DNA from 3 places in the Sporofaciens sp. JLR.KK001 genome. Region 3 is predicted to be linked to each of the others. Evidence: predicted binding sites of a transcription regulator. Region 3 holds the regulator's gene; each other region holds the start of a gene.

Region 1 (4,771 bases), 1.3 Mb from region 3:
TATGTCTAAAGACATATTTTTATTTATATTATACAGTTTTTTCTAAGTTTATTATGCAAAATCACAACACTTTCGCTTATGCGCAAAAGTATACTTAACCAAAAAAACCTGCAGACGGAAATGATCTATATCCTCTCCGCCTGCAGGTCCCTACCTGTAAGTTCTTTCTCTTCTATTCGTCTACACCGTCGTCTATGCCGCGTTCAGGCTCCATGCTGTGTTCCGGATTCCCATACGCCGAGATGGTCTTCACGCTGTCCCTCACTACAAGCTCAACAGGCAGCTTCACATCCCACTCTGGAATCTCTTCCTCCTGTATCATCTTGATCAAAGTATCTACCGCAAGGCGTCCCCGCTTCGCAGGATCCTGGCGGACCGTTGTGAGCGCAGGCCGAATGATCCTTGAGAGCAGCACGTCGTCAAACCCTGTAAATGACAGATCCTCTGGGATCCTCACTCCCCGGTCGCTGAAATAACTCATCAGCAAGACCGCCCAGTAATCCGAACAGCACATGAAGGCTGTATAATTCCTGGACAGATAGAACAACTCCTCCATACTGGCCTCTCTCTCCATCATCTCGGCACGGATGATCAGCAGATCTTTGGAATCTGCCTTGAGTCCATACCTGGCCAGAGCCTTCTGGTGTCCGATATAACGGATATAATCTACGCCTTCCATATTATCCGCCAGAAATGCGATCCTTCTGTGTCCGCGTTCGAGAAGGTGGACGGTCATCTCATAAGCCCCCTTCTCGTCTTCAAGCCCCACATTCACATAATTCATAATGTCTCTTGGCGCATAGCTGTCTATCAGAACGATCGGGTTCTTATACCTGCTCTTGATCTTGACAAAATCGTCATGCAGGATCCCAAGCAGAATCAACCCGTCTGCATTCCATGTCAGAATGTTCCTGATCAGCTCTGAGATATCGTCTGAAGTATAGATCATCATGAAATATCCCCTGCGGCGAATCTCTGATTCGATTGCCCCAAGCAGGACACTGAAGAAAGGATCTGCTATGATGTTGTCATACTGGTCCTTCCTGCCCTTCAGAGAGACACCTATGATCTTCGAACACTTCTGCGTCAGACTTCTTGCGCTGTTGTTCGGTACATAGTCGTACTCTTTAAGTAATTTCTCCACCTTTTCCACCGTCTTCTGGGAGACCTCGCTCGTCTTCCCATGAATAACATTCGACACTGTCGTCGTACTGATCCCCAACATATCAGCCATATCCTTGATCGTTATCATATAACACCTCCGTAACGATTCTTCGTGTTCAAATCCATTAAAATTATATCATAAAACATTTACTGCAACAACATCAAAATCCGATTGCACTTTTCCCCAAAAAGAGGTAAATTATTACTAGAGAGATTCGATGCAGAAGACAGATTTCGTCCGCTGCAGGATATAGGAGGTAACATATATGAAACGAACAGCAGGGATCCTACTCCCCATCACCAGTCTGCCGTCCCAATACGGTATCGGCGGTTTTACTCAGAGCGCATATGACTTCATCGACTGGCTCAAGGAAGCCGGACAGTCCTACTGGCAGATCCTTCCCCTTGGCCCTACCAGTTACGGCGATTCCCCTTACCAGTCTTTTTCTACCTTCGCTGGCAATCCTTATTTCATCAACCTGGAAGCGCTGGTTGATGAAGGCGTACTGCATAAGGAGGAATGCGAAGCGGCAGATTTTGGCAGCGAACCCGGCGCCGTAGATTACGAGAAGCTCTACAAAGCACGCTACACCCTTCTCTACAAGGCTTACCAGAGAAGCTGGATCACCGAGAACCATGACTACCAGCATTTTGTGAGGAAGAACAAATGGTGGCTTACCGATTATGCCCTGTTCATGGCGATCAAGGAACAGTACAATAACGTTTCCTGGGACCAGTGGCCCGAAGATATCCGGCTGCGTAAGGCTCACGCCATGACAGAGTATTATAACGAATTGTTTCCATATGTTGAATTCCATCAATATATGCAGTTCAAGTTCCATGAGCAATGGAGCGCGCTCAAGGCTTACGCCAACCAGAAGGGGATCCGCCTGATCGGAGATATCCCCATCTATGTGGCGATGGACAGCGCGGACACCTGGGCCCACCCAGAGCTGTTCCAGTTAGATGAACAGAATGTACCTCTCGCAGTGGCAGGCTGCCCGCCGGACGGATTCTCTGCCGACGGTCAGCTCTGGGGCAATCCGCTCTACCGCTGGGAATATCACCGTGATACCAATTATGAATGGTGGATCTCCCGTCTGGCATACTGCTTCCAGATGTATGATGTACTTAGGATCGATCATTTCCGGGGATTCGATGAATATTACTCTATTCCATACGGAGAGAAGACGGCAGCCAACGGACACTGGGAGAAGGGTCCCGGCATCGAACTGTTCCAGTGCATGGAGCAGCATCTGGGCCGTCATGAGGTGATCGCCGAGGATCTTGGCTACGTGACGGATTCCGTCCGCTGGCTGGTCCGCGAGACCGGCTTCCCGGGGATGAAAGTCCTGGAATTCGCTTTTGACTCAAGAGATACCGGCTCTGCCAACGACTATCTGCCCCATAATTATCCGGAGAACAGTGTCGCATATACCGGAACCCATGACAATGAGACGATCGTTGGATGGTTTGATACCATTACGCCGGAGGAACAGAAGGCAGCAAGGGATTACATGTGCGACCACTATACTCCCAAGGACCAGTTATACAAGTCCTTCATCTCCCTGGTAATGCGGAGCAACGCCAAGACCTGTATCATTCCTATCCAGGATTACATGGGGCTTGACAACAGCTGCCGGATGAATAAGCCTTCCACGGTTGGAAATAACTGGAGATGGCGGCTTAAGAAGGAAGATCTGACGGAAGAATTGAAGGAAGAGATACGCACGGTCACGAAGAGATACGGGCGGTTGAATTAATATTTTTAATGGCTGATAAGTATCAGGTGCAGTTATGAATTTAACTGCACCTGACTATATACCAATATCTTAGTCTGAACCTGCCCCAGAGATTTTCCTGGCGGCAGGCGGCTTTTGCTCCTGCGGAGTATGCGCCTTACTGCGCGCTGCAGCTCCAGCATTTTTCTTCCTTCTCTTCGGATGCGTCCCATTAAGCTCCCAAAATCATATCCATGCTTATAAACTCCGTAATAATAGAATCTTTTTAATTATGTAACATTATACCAATATTTCTTGATTTTGAGAATGCTTTTTAATATAAAACTACTTACAAATCCTCAAACAAATGTTATAATAATTGTAATTATTCATAATATTTTATACAAAAAGGAGGAATGAACGTAAAATGAGTAGATTAGAGATTGACTCTCCAAGCCGGGCTGACATCGTGATAGAAGGTCTTTACAAAGATTTGGAACGTCGGATCGAATCCAGTCCGCCGGGATTATGCCCGGTAGATATGGCGAGGGCATTTTTGGAGTTATGTCATGCACAGACCTGCGGCAAATGTGTGCCGTGCCGAATCGGGCTTGGCCAGCTTAACCACTTGATCAAGGATGTCCTTGACGGGAAAGCAACCATGGAAACCCTGGATATTATGGAGAAGACAGCCGTGTCCGTTATGGAGTCCGCAGACTGCGCGATCGGTTATGAGGCTGCCAATATGGTGTATAAGGGACTGATCGGATACCGGGACGACTACATTGAACATATTGAGAGAGGACGATGTATCTGTACATACAGCCAGCCGGTACCCTGTGTATCCTTGTGCCCCGCCCGTGTGGATATCCCGGGTTATATCGCGCTGGTCAGGGACGGAAGGTACGCGGATGCTATACGCCTGATCCGCAAGGACAATCCGTTCCCTACAACCTGCGGCTTCATCTGCGAGCACCCCTGCGAGGCAAGATGCCGCAGAAATATGGTAGACGATGCCATCAACATCCGCGGCCTTAAGCGCGTGGCGGCAGATTTCGCAGGAGAGGTCGAACCTCCGGCATGTGCCGCGAGCACCGGCAAGAAGGTGGCGGTTCTGGGCGGCGGCCCGTGCGGCTTAAGCGCAGCTTATTATCTGCAGCTTATGGGACATCAGACCACCGTATACGAGATGCTTCCGAAGCTTGGGGGAATGCTGCGCTACGGTATCCCTAATTACCGGCTGCCGAAAGACCGGCTGGATGACGATATCAACAGCATCTTAAAGACCGGCGTAGAAGTCAGATACGGGGTGAAGGTCGGAACAGACATTACGATCCAGGAGATCCAGAAGGAGTATGACGCGGTACTCATCGCCGTCGGCGCGAGCACCGACAAGAAATTGGGAATAGAAGGTGAAGATGCCGCTGGCGTACTTCCCGCAGTAGAATTCTTAAGAGATGTGGGAATGAACAAGATTATGGACCTGACCGGCAAGGAAGTCGCCGTGATCGGAGGCGGCAACGTATCCATGGATGCCGTGCGTACCGCCAAGCGTCTGGGCGCTAAGAAGGTCAGCATCGTTTACCGCAGAAGGATTGCAGATATGACGGCCCTCTACGATGAGATCGAAGGAGCGATCGCTGAAGGTATCGAGATGCAGACACTAAAAGCCCCTGCTTCCATTGACGTAGACGAGAATAATCATGTAAAAGGCATCTATGTGACTCCGCAGATGGTAAGCGCGATCCGAGATGGACGCGCAAGCATCCGGCCTACCGGAGAAGAGAATATCTATATCCCATGCGACGTTCTGATCATTGCGATCGGCCAGAATATTGAGACGAAACATTTCGAGGACGCCGGAGTTCCGGTAGCCCGCGGCAAGA
Region 2 (4,771 bases), 1.1 Mb from region 3:
GAATATGAACCAAAGACGCTGCATGCGCTGACATTTCCTCTGGGAGAATTGTCAAACTGGGCAGGGTCTTGCTGAAATGTAATGAATTTCTTCTGCAGCGGTGCAGAATTTGATCAATACGTTACGGATATGGAGCTTGACCCGGATTCAATCATTAAGGCGGACATAGAGAAGGCAGTTGAAGAGGCAAAGGCAACATTTGAAGTATAAATCTAACACAGGAGGTGTAAGAATGAAGGTAGCTTATTTATTGGAATCGGAGCATGCGAGAGAGATTCTTGAGCACATGATCATTCCCCAGATGGAAGAAGACCGTCACGGAGCAGAGGTTGCGGGCATGATGTTCTTCTTTGACAATGCTTACATGCTGGTAGAGGGATGCGATATTGCGGAGAGACTTAAGAAGCTAAGCGAGAAGACAGGCGTGCTTCTGATGGCGTGCGACAGATGCTGCTATCAAAGAGACATTGCGGACAAGCTGATCGCCCCGGCAGGGATTGGATGCTTCCCGAATGTGTACGCTGCGCTGGCTCCGGCAGGTGTAGACCAGGTAATTACGTTATAGGAGGATGGAATGATGAGAGTATTCAGCGTACCGGAGCTTTGCTGTCCGGATTGTGCTAAGAAGATCGATGCTGCATTAGAGGATGCAGGAGTGAATCATGAAGTTGATTTTGAAGGCAAGAAGGTGTCCATCTCTGACTGCGACCATTGCCAGGAAGTAACGCTTGATATCTTAAAAGAGATGGGATTTGAGGCAGAGAGGATCTCATAAGAATACCGGTATGAGAAGGCTCTGGCTGCAGTGATGCGGCCAGAGCTTATCTGATTCTCTCGATGGGATGTCTTCCGCCGATCTTCTGTGTGTTCATCCTGTACAGGGTACCGTCCAGAGAACTGCTGTTAAGGAAGGCAAGGATCGCGGCTTCATCGGGATCTAGGAAACGGATTGCAAGCCCGCAGCCAGTGCTGATCTCCCGGGGAACGGGCATGATGGTGATGTGGAAATGTTCTTTTAAACAGGCTTCTGCCGCCATGACACTGTCGGTCGTGTCGAATGCCAGGATATAATAATCTTTGGGAGAGAGCATATAGATACCGCCTTTCTTCTTTTGTCCCTGGTACCATTCTATCATGATTTGTGTAATTTGTAGCAGAAAAACAGAAGAAAATATAAAAAGTGTCAATTGACGAATTTTATATAATGTGAGAGAATATAAACAAGTATGGTGTTAAAGTAATAACAAACCCTACGACAGAAAAATCATACATAGTTGAAAGGAGTTTTACAATGATTTATTCACATGAAGTAGAAATGATGTGTCCTGTGGCTCAGGGTGCAAATCACGGACCAGCTCCGATTCCGGAAGAAGCAAAATGGGTAAAGGCAAAAGAGGTAAAGGATATCTCCGGTCTGACACATGGTGTGGGCTGGTGTGCACCGCAGCAGGGAGCCTGCAAACTCACTTTAAACGTAAAAGACGGTATTATTCAGGAAGCATTGGTGGAGACACTCGGATGTTCAGGAATGACACATTCAGCAGCTATGGCTTCAGAGATCCTTCCGGGAAAGACTATTCTGGAAGCTCTTAATACGGACCTTGTCTGTGATGCGATCAATACGGCAATGAGAGAATTATTCCTTCAGATCGTATACGGAAGAACTCAGAGCGCGTTCTCAGAGGACGGACTTCCGATCGGTGCAGGTCTGGAAGATCTCGGCAAGGGACTTCGTTCTCAGGTAGGTACTATGTATGGAACATTGGCAAAAGGTCCTCGTTATCTTGAGATGGCAGAAGGCTATGTAACAGGTGTTGCACTGGATGATAACAACGAGATTATCGGATACCAGTTCGTTAACCTTGGAAAGTTCACAGACTTTATCAAGGCAGGCGATACACCGAACGATGCATGGGAGAAGGCAAAAGGGCAGTATGGACGTGTTGCGGACGCAGCAAAGATTATTGACCCGAGAAAAGAATAGCACCGGATTGAAGGAAGTTCAATCTGTGTCCGTAAAAGTAACGAAAAAATTAGGAGGACAAGTAAATGGCTTTATTTGAATCATATGAAAGAAGAATTGATAAAATCAATGAAGTGTTAGGAAGCTATGGCATTGCTTCCATTGAAGAAGCAGAGAAGATCACGAAGGATGCCGGACTTGACGTATACAATCAGGTTAAGGGAATCCAGCCGATCTGTTTTGAGAATGCATGCTGGGCATATACAGTAGGTGCGGCGATCGCGATCAAGAAGGGATGTAAGACGGCTGCTGATGCTGCAGCAGCGATCGGGGAAGGATTACAGGCATTTTGTATTCCGGGTTCTGTGGCTGACCAGAGGAAGGTTGGACTTGGACATGGTAACTTAGGCAAGATGCTTCTCGAGGAGGAGACAGACTGTTTCGCATTCCTTGCAGGGCATGAGTCATTCGCGGCAGCAGAGGGCGCTATCGGTATCGCAGAGAAGGCTAACAAGGTTCGTAAGAAACCTCTTCGCGTTATTCTGAACGGACTTGGAAAGGATGCTGCGAAGATCATTTCCAGAATCAATGGATTTACCTATGTAGAGACAGATTATGATTATTATACAGGTGAGTTAAAAGAGGTTCAGAGGATCGCTTACTCAGACGGACTTCGTTCCAAGGTTAACTGCTACGGCGCTAATGATGTACGTGAAGGCGTTGCGATCATGCACAAGGAAGGCGTAGACGTATCTATCACAGGTAACTCTACCAACCCGACACGTTTCCAGCATCCGGTTGCAGGTACTTATAAGAAGGAATGTATCGAACAAGGCAAGAAGTATTTCTCAGTAGCATCCGGCGGCGGTACAGGACGTACGCTTCACCCGGATAACATGGCTGCAGGTCCGGCTTCTTACGGTATGACTGATACATTGGGACGTATGCATTCTGACGCACAGTTTGCAGGATCCTCATCCGTACCGGCTCACGTTGAGATGATGGGTCTGATCGGCGCAGGTAACAATCCGATGGTTGGTATGACTGTTGCGGTTGCAGTTGCGATTGAAGAAGCGGCGAAGGCAGGTAAATTTTAAGAAATAGTGTAGAATAAGGGCTATCGCTGACGTGGATTGTCGGCGGTAGCCTTAAATTTTGCCGGGTAGCACACAGGTAACACACAAGTAGCACACATGAGAGGTAGCACACAAAAATGCGTTACAAAAAAGGCATCTGCTGACTGCAAGATACCTCTTAATACGGTTTATGTAACGGTTATATCTATTTTAGAATATTGTCCGGCTAATAAAGAATAATCCCTTAAATGGCTTAATACAGTGTCCTGTACGTGCTGTAAAATAGCGTCCGTATCATAATTGAAATTCTGCTCGTCCAGTACATTGTCATTTAACAATTCCTCTGCTATCCGCTTCGCTATATTCTCACTACTCATGTTTAATTCCTTTCTCTCTGCGATATTTTGCGATTATGTAATGATATATAAAAGATAATCCTCATTTTCAATCTCTTGTACCATTCGCATAATCTCTTCTCGGTAATTCTTTTCGTCATTCATGCGCTCATTTCCTCGTCAATGACTTTCGCCGCTTTCTGAATCTTTTCTATTAGCTCTGTAACTCCGATTATAACCCACCACAAACGTTCGTTTAAATGAGTACAGTATACCACGAAAGGGAGAGAAAATCATGAGTAAATCAACCATTTTTGGATATGCGAGAATAAGCACAATGAAATAAAGAAAGCTATTGAAGCAAAGAAGCAGATACGGAAACATAGCAAGGATTTCGGGGGCAATCTGTCAGACGTGGATTGTATGAAGCTGACAGGACTTGCAAGGAATACATTCTACAAGTATAAGAGGGAAATGAAAGCAGAATAGGTATTGATATTGTTTAAGGGTATGCAATAACTGCATATCCTTTTATTTTGCGTTTATTTTAATGGCATGATATGTATTACTGTCTTAACTGCCTGTATGGGGCGAATATGACGCGAATATGACGCATAGAAAGGATGTGATAATAAATGAGAAAGAAGCGTTGAAGTAACCGGGTGAGGGATTTGTGTAGAATATATGTTCGGCTTCATTAACCCGCAAAATTAACCGCAAATCAAGAAAAAGCCTTAAAGAAATTATTTCAAAAACGAAAAAGATGATATTGTTGTATCATGAAAAATATGTTATATTGTCGATAGGGAAAGACCATGAAGCCGGGCGGCTTTACCCCTCTTTTACTCGGAGGGCGTATAAATGCCCTCCAGACGAGAGAAAGGAGGGCGATAGCAATGTATGTTACATATTCGGATTTAATTCAGATAGGTATACTCATTGTTGCCCTTATCAGTCTGTTTTATCAGATTTACAAGGGAAGAAAGAAATAGCCGCCACTACTACCAATAGTGACGGCTTGCCTATGCCAAGTCATAGGTAGCAACACATCTTTGGGGTAGAGCCGCTTGTACGGCTTTCCCTCTATTCATAATATAGCATATCTGGCAGCAGGATTCAAGAAAATTATTTATCGCTTTCATTTGAAGCGTGATAGAATAAAGATTGATTCAAGAAGATTATCATAGCTTAAAAATGGTGTGGGTAATAATCAGGTAATAGACAAAGAATGCTTAAACCCCTGTAAAATCAATATTCACAGTTGCGATTGAAGAAGCGGCAAAGGCAGGGAAATTTTAAAGAATCGTGTAGAATAAGGGCTATCGCTGACGTGGATTGTCGGCGGTAGCCTTAAATTTTGCCGGGTAGCACACAGGTAACACACAAGTAGCACACAT
Region 3 (4,771 bases):
GCCTTTTCTTAAGACCACCGCCTCATCAAGCGCCGCCAGCGCATATCCCCAGATATACTCTTTACTCTCCAGAAATCTTGCGATCTGCAGCGCGCCGTGTCCATAACCGTCGGATTTGATCACGCTGATAATCTGCACGCCGTCTTCCAAATTCTGCTTCATCATCTCCATATTATACTCGATCGCATCCAGATCGATCCTTGCACATACCCTGCTGTAAATCTTCAGGGCGTCTGACGTATGCTCCGGCGAAGGACCGGCGTCGCCGGACCGGAAGCGTCTCTTATGAACGATGATTCCGGGTCTCCCTTTGGGGTCCTCTCCCTCCAGGCTTCTGAATGCCTCGCTTAAATAAGTCAGCAAATCTCCTGCCATAACACTGTAGCTTCCCTTTGCCGCACGCGCAAGGTCCCCTGAACGGCCGTGAAGATATGTCCCAAGCGCCGCTGCACTGTGGCTTTGAAGCCCCTGAGCCATCAGACCCGCGATCACCCCTGCCAGCACATCACCGGCTCCTGCCTTCGCCATAGACGCATTCCCCGACTGATTCACACAGATCCCTTCTTGCGGCGACACTGCCGCCGTCCTTGAATCCTTGAGTACACAGGTGCAGCCGAATCTGTCCGTATATCCCTCAAGGATCCGCATCCTGTCTTCCTTAAGCTTTTCTATGCTTCTTCCCGTCAGCCTGGACATCTCCTTCATATGGGGCGTCAGCACAAGACCGCATCCTGTGCGTCCGGATGGATCCGCGCATTCTCTCAGATATTCCGGATGCCCGGCCAGGATATTCAGACCATCCGCATCGATCAGACACGGAACCTTTCTTCCTTCCAGAGTCTTCTTCACAAGCTTCTGCGATACTTCGCCGGTCCCGATCCCTGAACCAATACAGATCACATCCGCCCATTCAAGTAATTCCAGAAGCTCCTCCTCCTGATAATCCGTATAGGAAGTAATGATCGCCTCAGGTAGCTGCTGCTGGAGGATCATCCGGTTCTCTTCCGGTGTATAGATCCGCACCAGGCCTGCGCCCGCAAGATATGCTGCCCTGGCATTCAGATATGCTGCGCCCGACATTCCTTTGCTGCCCGCGATCACCAGAAGCTTCCCGTAAGTCCCTTTATTCGAATCTGCCTTCCGTATCGGCAGCATGGCACGGTAGTCCTCCTCGTCACAGGCATACGCCATCTGATACTCCTCAGCAAGCTGTTCTGTATGTATCCCCACATCCGCCGTATGTACCCATCCTGCATACTCACTGCCCGGATAGAATACAAGTCCCAGTTTTTCCAACTGGAACGTTACCGTGAGATCCGCCTGAAAGGCTTCCCCCAGCACGCAGCCCGTATCCGCCGATATCCCCGACGGCAGGTCAACGGCGAATTTGACCGCCTTTGCTTCATTCATCTTCCTCAGCACATCTGCGTATTTCCCCGTGATCTTGCGGCAAAGACCCACACCAAAGACTGCGTCTATGATGATACTATATTCATCTTCTATATATTCGTTGCATATTTTGCCGCCGATTTCCTGAAACCATTCGATCTGCTGCCTTGTCTCCTGTGTACAATGGGATTCATCGCCTACAAAACAGACCCTTGCATGATATCCTTTTCGAAGGAGAAGCCTTGCGATCGCAAACCCGTCTCCTCCGTTATTCCCGGAACCGCACACAATACAGGCCTTCGTAAGATCGAACCTCTCTTCTTCCATCACCTCTACGCAGGCCCTGGCAGCGCGCTCCATCAACTTAAGCGACGGGATACCTGCCTTATGTATCGTATACTGGTCCGCCCTCTTCATCTGAGAGCCGTCTGCCAGATATCTCATCTCCCACACCTCCTGTCTCTTGCAGTAAAAAGGACGTGTAACCCTGCCTGCACGTACATGCTGTTATTACACGCCTTGATCCTTGCTATTATTTGTGTTCTTCGTTATACCGGCTGATCTTGTAGGATAGCTGCATCAAGCTCTCTGACAAGTGCACATTCTCAACAATAATGTGTTCAGGCAGGTTCAGATCTGTATGGGCAAAATTCCAGATAGCCCTCACACCGTTCTCTACCAGGATATTCGCCACCTCGATCGCCTTCTCCTTGGGTATGGTCAATGCCGCGATCTCTACTTCATTCTCACGCACAAACTCACCCAGCTCGTCTAACATCCTCACCGGAACACCTCGGATCGACACGCCCTGGAGCCTTGGGTTCACATCAAAGATCCCCTTCAGGATGAAGCCCCTCTTCTCAAATGCGGCGTAATTCGCCAACGCCTGCCCCAGATTACCAGCCCCGATGATGATCATGTGATGATCTTCTTCCAATCCTAAGATCTTGCCGATCTCTGTATATAAATACTTTACATTATATCCGTATCCCTGCTGCCCGAACCCTCCGAAATTATTAAGATCCTGCCGGATCTGGGATGCCGTCACCTTCATCCGCCTGCTCAGGTCGTTGGACGAGATACGCTCCACCCCATGTTCTAATAATTCCCCCAGATACCGGTAATATCTCGGCAGCCTGCGTATGACAGCCTGGGAAATCTCTCTTTCTTCCAAAACTACTCACCTTCCATTTCATATCTAAAATTCATTATATAGAATACCGGGATCAAAGTCAAACTTTTAGTTGTATTTTATTCTATTTTCGTTATAATGAAAACAAAAGCTAAAAGGAGGATATTATGATACTGGCATGTCATGGAATGAACAAATCCTTCGGCGACAACGTGATCGTTGCCGGAGGTTCCTTTCATATAGAAGACCACGAGAAAGCCGCCCTGGTCGGACCAAACGGCGCAGGGAAGACCACCCTTTTCAAGATGATCGTAGGGGAACTGCCCTCCGACGGCGGCGATATCACACTGACGCGCGGCAAGACTCTCGGCTACCTTGCGCAGCACCAGGAGATGGTAAGCGGCAATACGATCTACGAGGAGGTCAGGCTTGCCAAGGCAGATATCATCGCCATGGAGCAGCAGATCCGCACGATTGAGACGGAGCTTAAGCATCTTGAAGGAGATGCTCTGTCCGCACGCCTGAATACCTATCACCGCCTGACGGCGGCATTTGAACAGGAGAACGGATACGCCTGCGAGAGCGAGATCACCGGTGTATTGAAGGGGCTGGGATTTTGCGAGGATGATTTCTCCAAACCGGTAGATACCCTCTCCGGCGGTCAGAAGACCCGTGTCTCCCTGGGGAAGCTTCTTCTCACCAGACCGGATATCCTGCTTCTTGACGAGCCTACCAACCACCTGGACTTAAACTCCATCGCCTGGCTTGAGACCTATCTTCTGAACTATCCGGGTGCCGTGCTGATCGTATCCCATGACCGGTATTTCCTTGACCGCGTCGTCACCAAGGTCCTGGAGATCGAGATGGGGAAGCTTATGACTTATATGGGCAATTACAGCGAATACGCCGAGAAGAAGCGCCGGCTCAGGGAGGCGCAGCTTAAGGAATATCTGAACCAGCAGCAGGAGATCCGGCATCACGAGGCTGTGATCGAGAAGCTTCGGTCATTCAACAGGGAGAAGTCTATCAAACGGGCTGAGAGCCGCGAGAAGATGCTTGAGAAGATCACGCCGGTAGAGAAGCCGGTAGAGATGAATACAGAGATCCATCTGAATCTCGAACCCTCCCGTGAAAGCGGCAATGATGTGCTCTTTGTAGAACACCTAAGCAAAGCATTTCCCAACCAGGTATTGTTCAGGGATGTTAATTTCGAGCTTCGCCGCGGGGAGCACGTCGCCATCATCGGGGACAACGGGACCGGCAAGACTACCCTGCTTAAGATCCTGAATCAGGTCATCCCCGCGGATTCCGGAACCTTCACCCTGGGAACCAACGTTGAGATCGGCTATTACGATCAGGAGCACCACGTCCTCCACATGGAGAAGACCATCTTCGACGAGATCTCGGACGATTACCCGGATCTTACCAACACGAAGATCCGCAATATGCTTGCCGCCTTCCTCTTCACTGGGGACGACGTCTTCAAACGGATCGGGGACTTAAGCGGCGGGGAACGCGGGCGTGTTTCTCTTGCCAAGCTGATGCTCTCCAAGGCTAATTTCCTGATCTTGGACGAACCTACCAACCACCTGGATATCACCTCCAAGGAGATCCTTGAGAAGGCGCTGAACGACTATACCGGAACGCTCCTCTATGTATCCCACGACCGGTATTTTATCAACCAGACGGCTACCCGGATCCTGGATCTGGTCAACCAGACCTTCGTTAATTATATCGGCAATTATGATTATTACCTGGAGAAACGTGAAGAACTGACCGCCGTCTATGCAGGCGGAACAGAAGACGCCTCTGACTCTGTATCTTCGGAAACAGTATCCGAGTCAAAGCTTAGCTGGCAGGAGCAAAAAGAAGCGAACGCCAGAGCACGCAAACGCCAAAACGACTTGAAGAAGACGGAAGAGCGCATCACCAGGCTTGAGGAACGGGACGCAGAGATCGACGGGATGATGACACTGGAAGAAATATTTACCAATTCCGTCAGATGCCAGGAGTTGGCAGATGAGAAGGCTTCGATCGCAGAAGAGTTGGAAGTGCTGTACGAACAGTGGGAACACTTAAGTGACGTATAAAATCTTAATTGGGGACGCAGTAAAATGATGTTTTACTGCGTCCCCATATCTCTTATCCTTCTGCTTTCTTCTTCCACGGCCGTTCCTTGTCAAGCCATCCCTTTTCCTTCCAATATGCCTGATCCACAGGGTTCATCCCCTTCTGATGCATACGGCGCAT

What was found. Region 3 encodes Rex, which represses fermentation and respiration genes when NADH is low (regulators of the CRP and FNR family bind a similar motif). Its sites were predicted from a motif close to ATTGTTAANTANTTAACAAT; they were not measured.
Region 1: VSQ62_RS17695 (NAD(P)-binding protein) is a predicted target of Rex. The motif match lies at 3,168-3,187, and genes of this name have one in related genera.
Region 2: VSQ62_RS16620 (iron-sulfur cluster assembly scaffold protein) is a predicted target of Rex. The motif match lies at 1,229-1,248, and genes of this name have one in related genera.

The regions. Positions count from the first base shown of each region.
Region 1 covers NZ_JAYMNO010000001.1:3,448,053-3,452,823, forward strand. Annotated here, with positions in the region: gene VSQ62_RS17685 (LacI family DNA-binding transcriptional regulator) at 173-1,252, opposite strand; gene malQ (4-alpha-glucanotransferase) at 1,431-2,927, shown strand; gene VSQ62_RS17695 (NAD(P)-binding protein) at 3,313-4,771, shown strand, end outside.
Region 2 covers NZ_JAYMNO010000001.1:3,217,294-3,222,064, reverse strand. Annotated here, with positions in the region: partial or broken gene saoL (MerB-like organometallic lyase SaoL) at 1-210, shown strand, start outside; gene saoD (DsrE-related protein SaoD) at 233-565, shown strand; gene VSQ62_RS16630 (metal-binding protein) at 575-775, shown strand; gene VSQ62_RS16625 (putative Se/S carrier protein) at 822-1,136, opposite strand; gene VSQ62_RS16620 (iron-sulfur cluster assembly scaffold protein) at 1,292-1,984, shown strand; gene VSQ62_RS16615 (GGGtGRT protein) at 2,050-3,060, shown strand; gene VSQ62_RS16610 (hypothetical protein) at 3,228-3,416, opposite strand.
Region 3 covers NZ_JAYMNO010000001.1:2,152,856-2,157,626, reverse strand. Annotated here, with positions in the region: gene alr (alanine racemase) at 1-228, opposite strand, end outside; partial or broken gene VSQ62_RS11320 (NAD(P)H-hydrate dehydratase) at 349-1,806, opposite strand; gene VSQ62_RS11315 (redox-sensing transcriptional repressor Rex) at 1,922-2,563, opposite strand; gene abc-f (ribosomal protection-like ABC-F family protein) at 2,689-4,611, shown strand; gene VSQ62_RS11305 (flavodoxin family protein) at 4,664-4,771, opposite strand, start outside.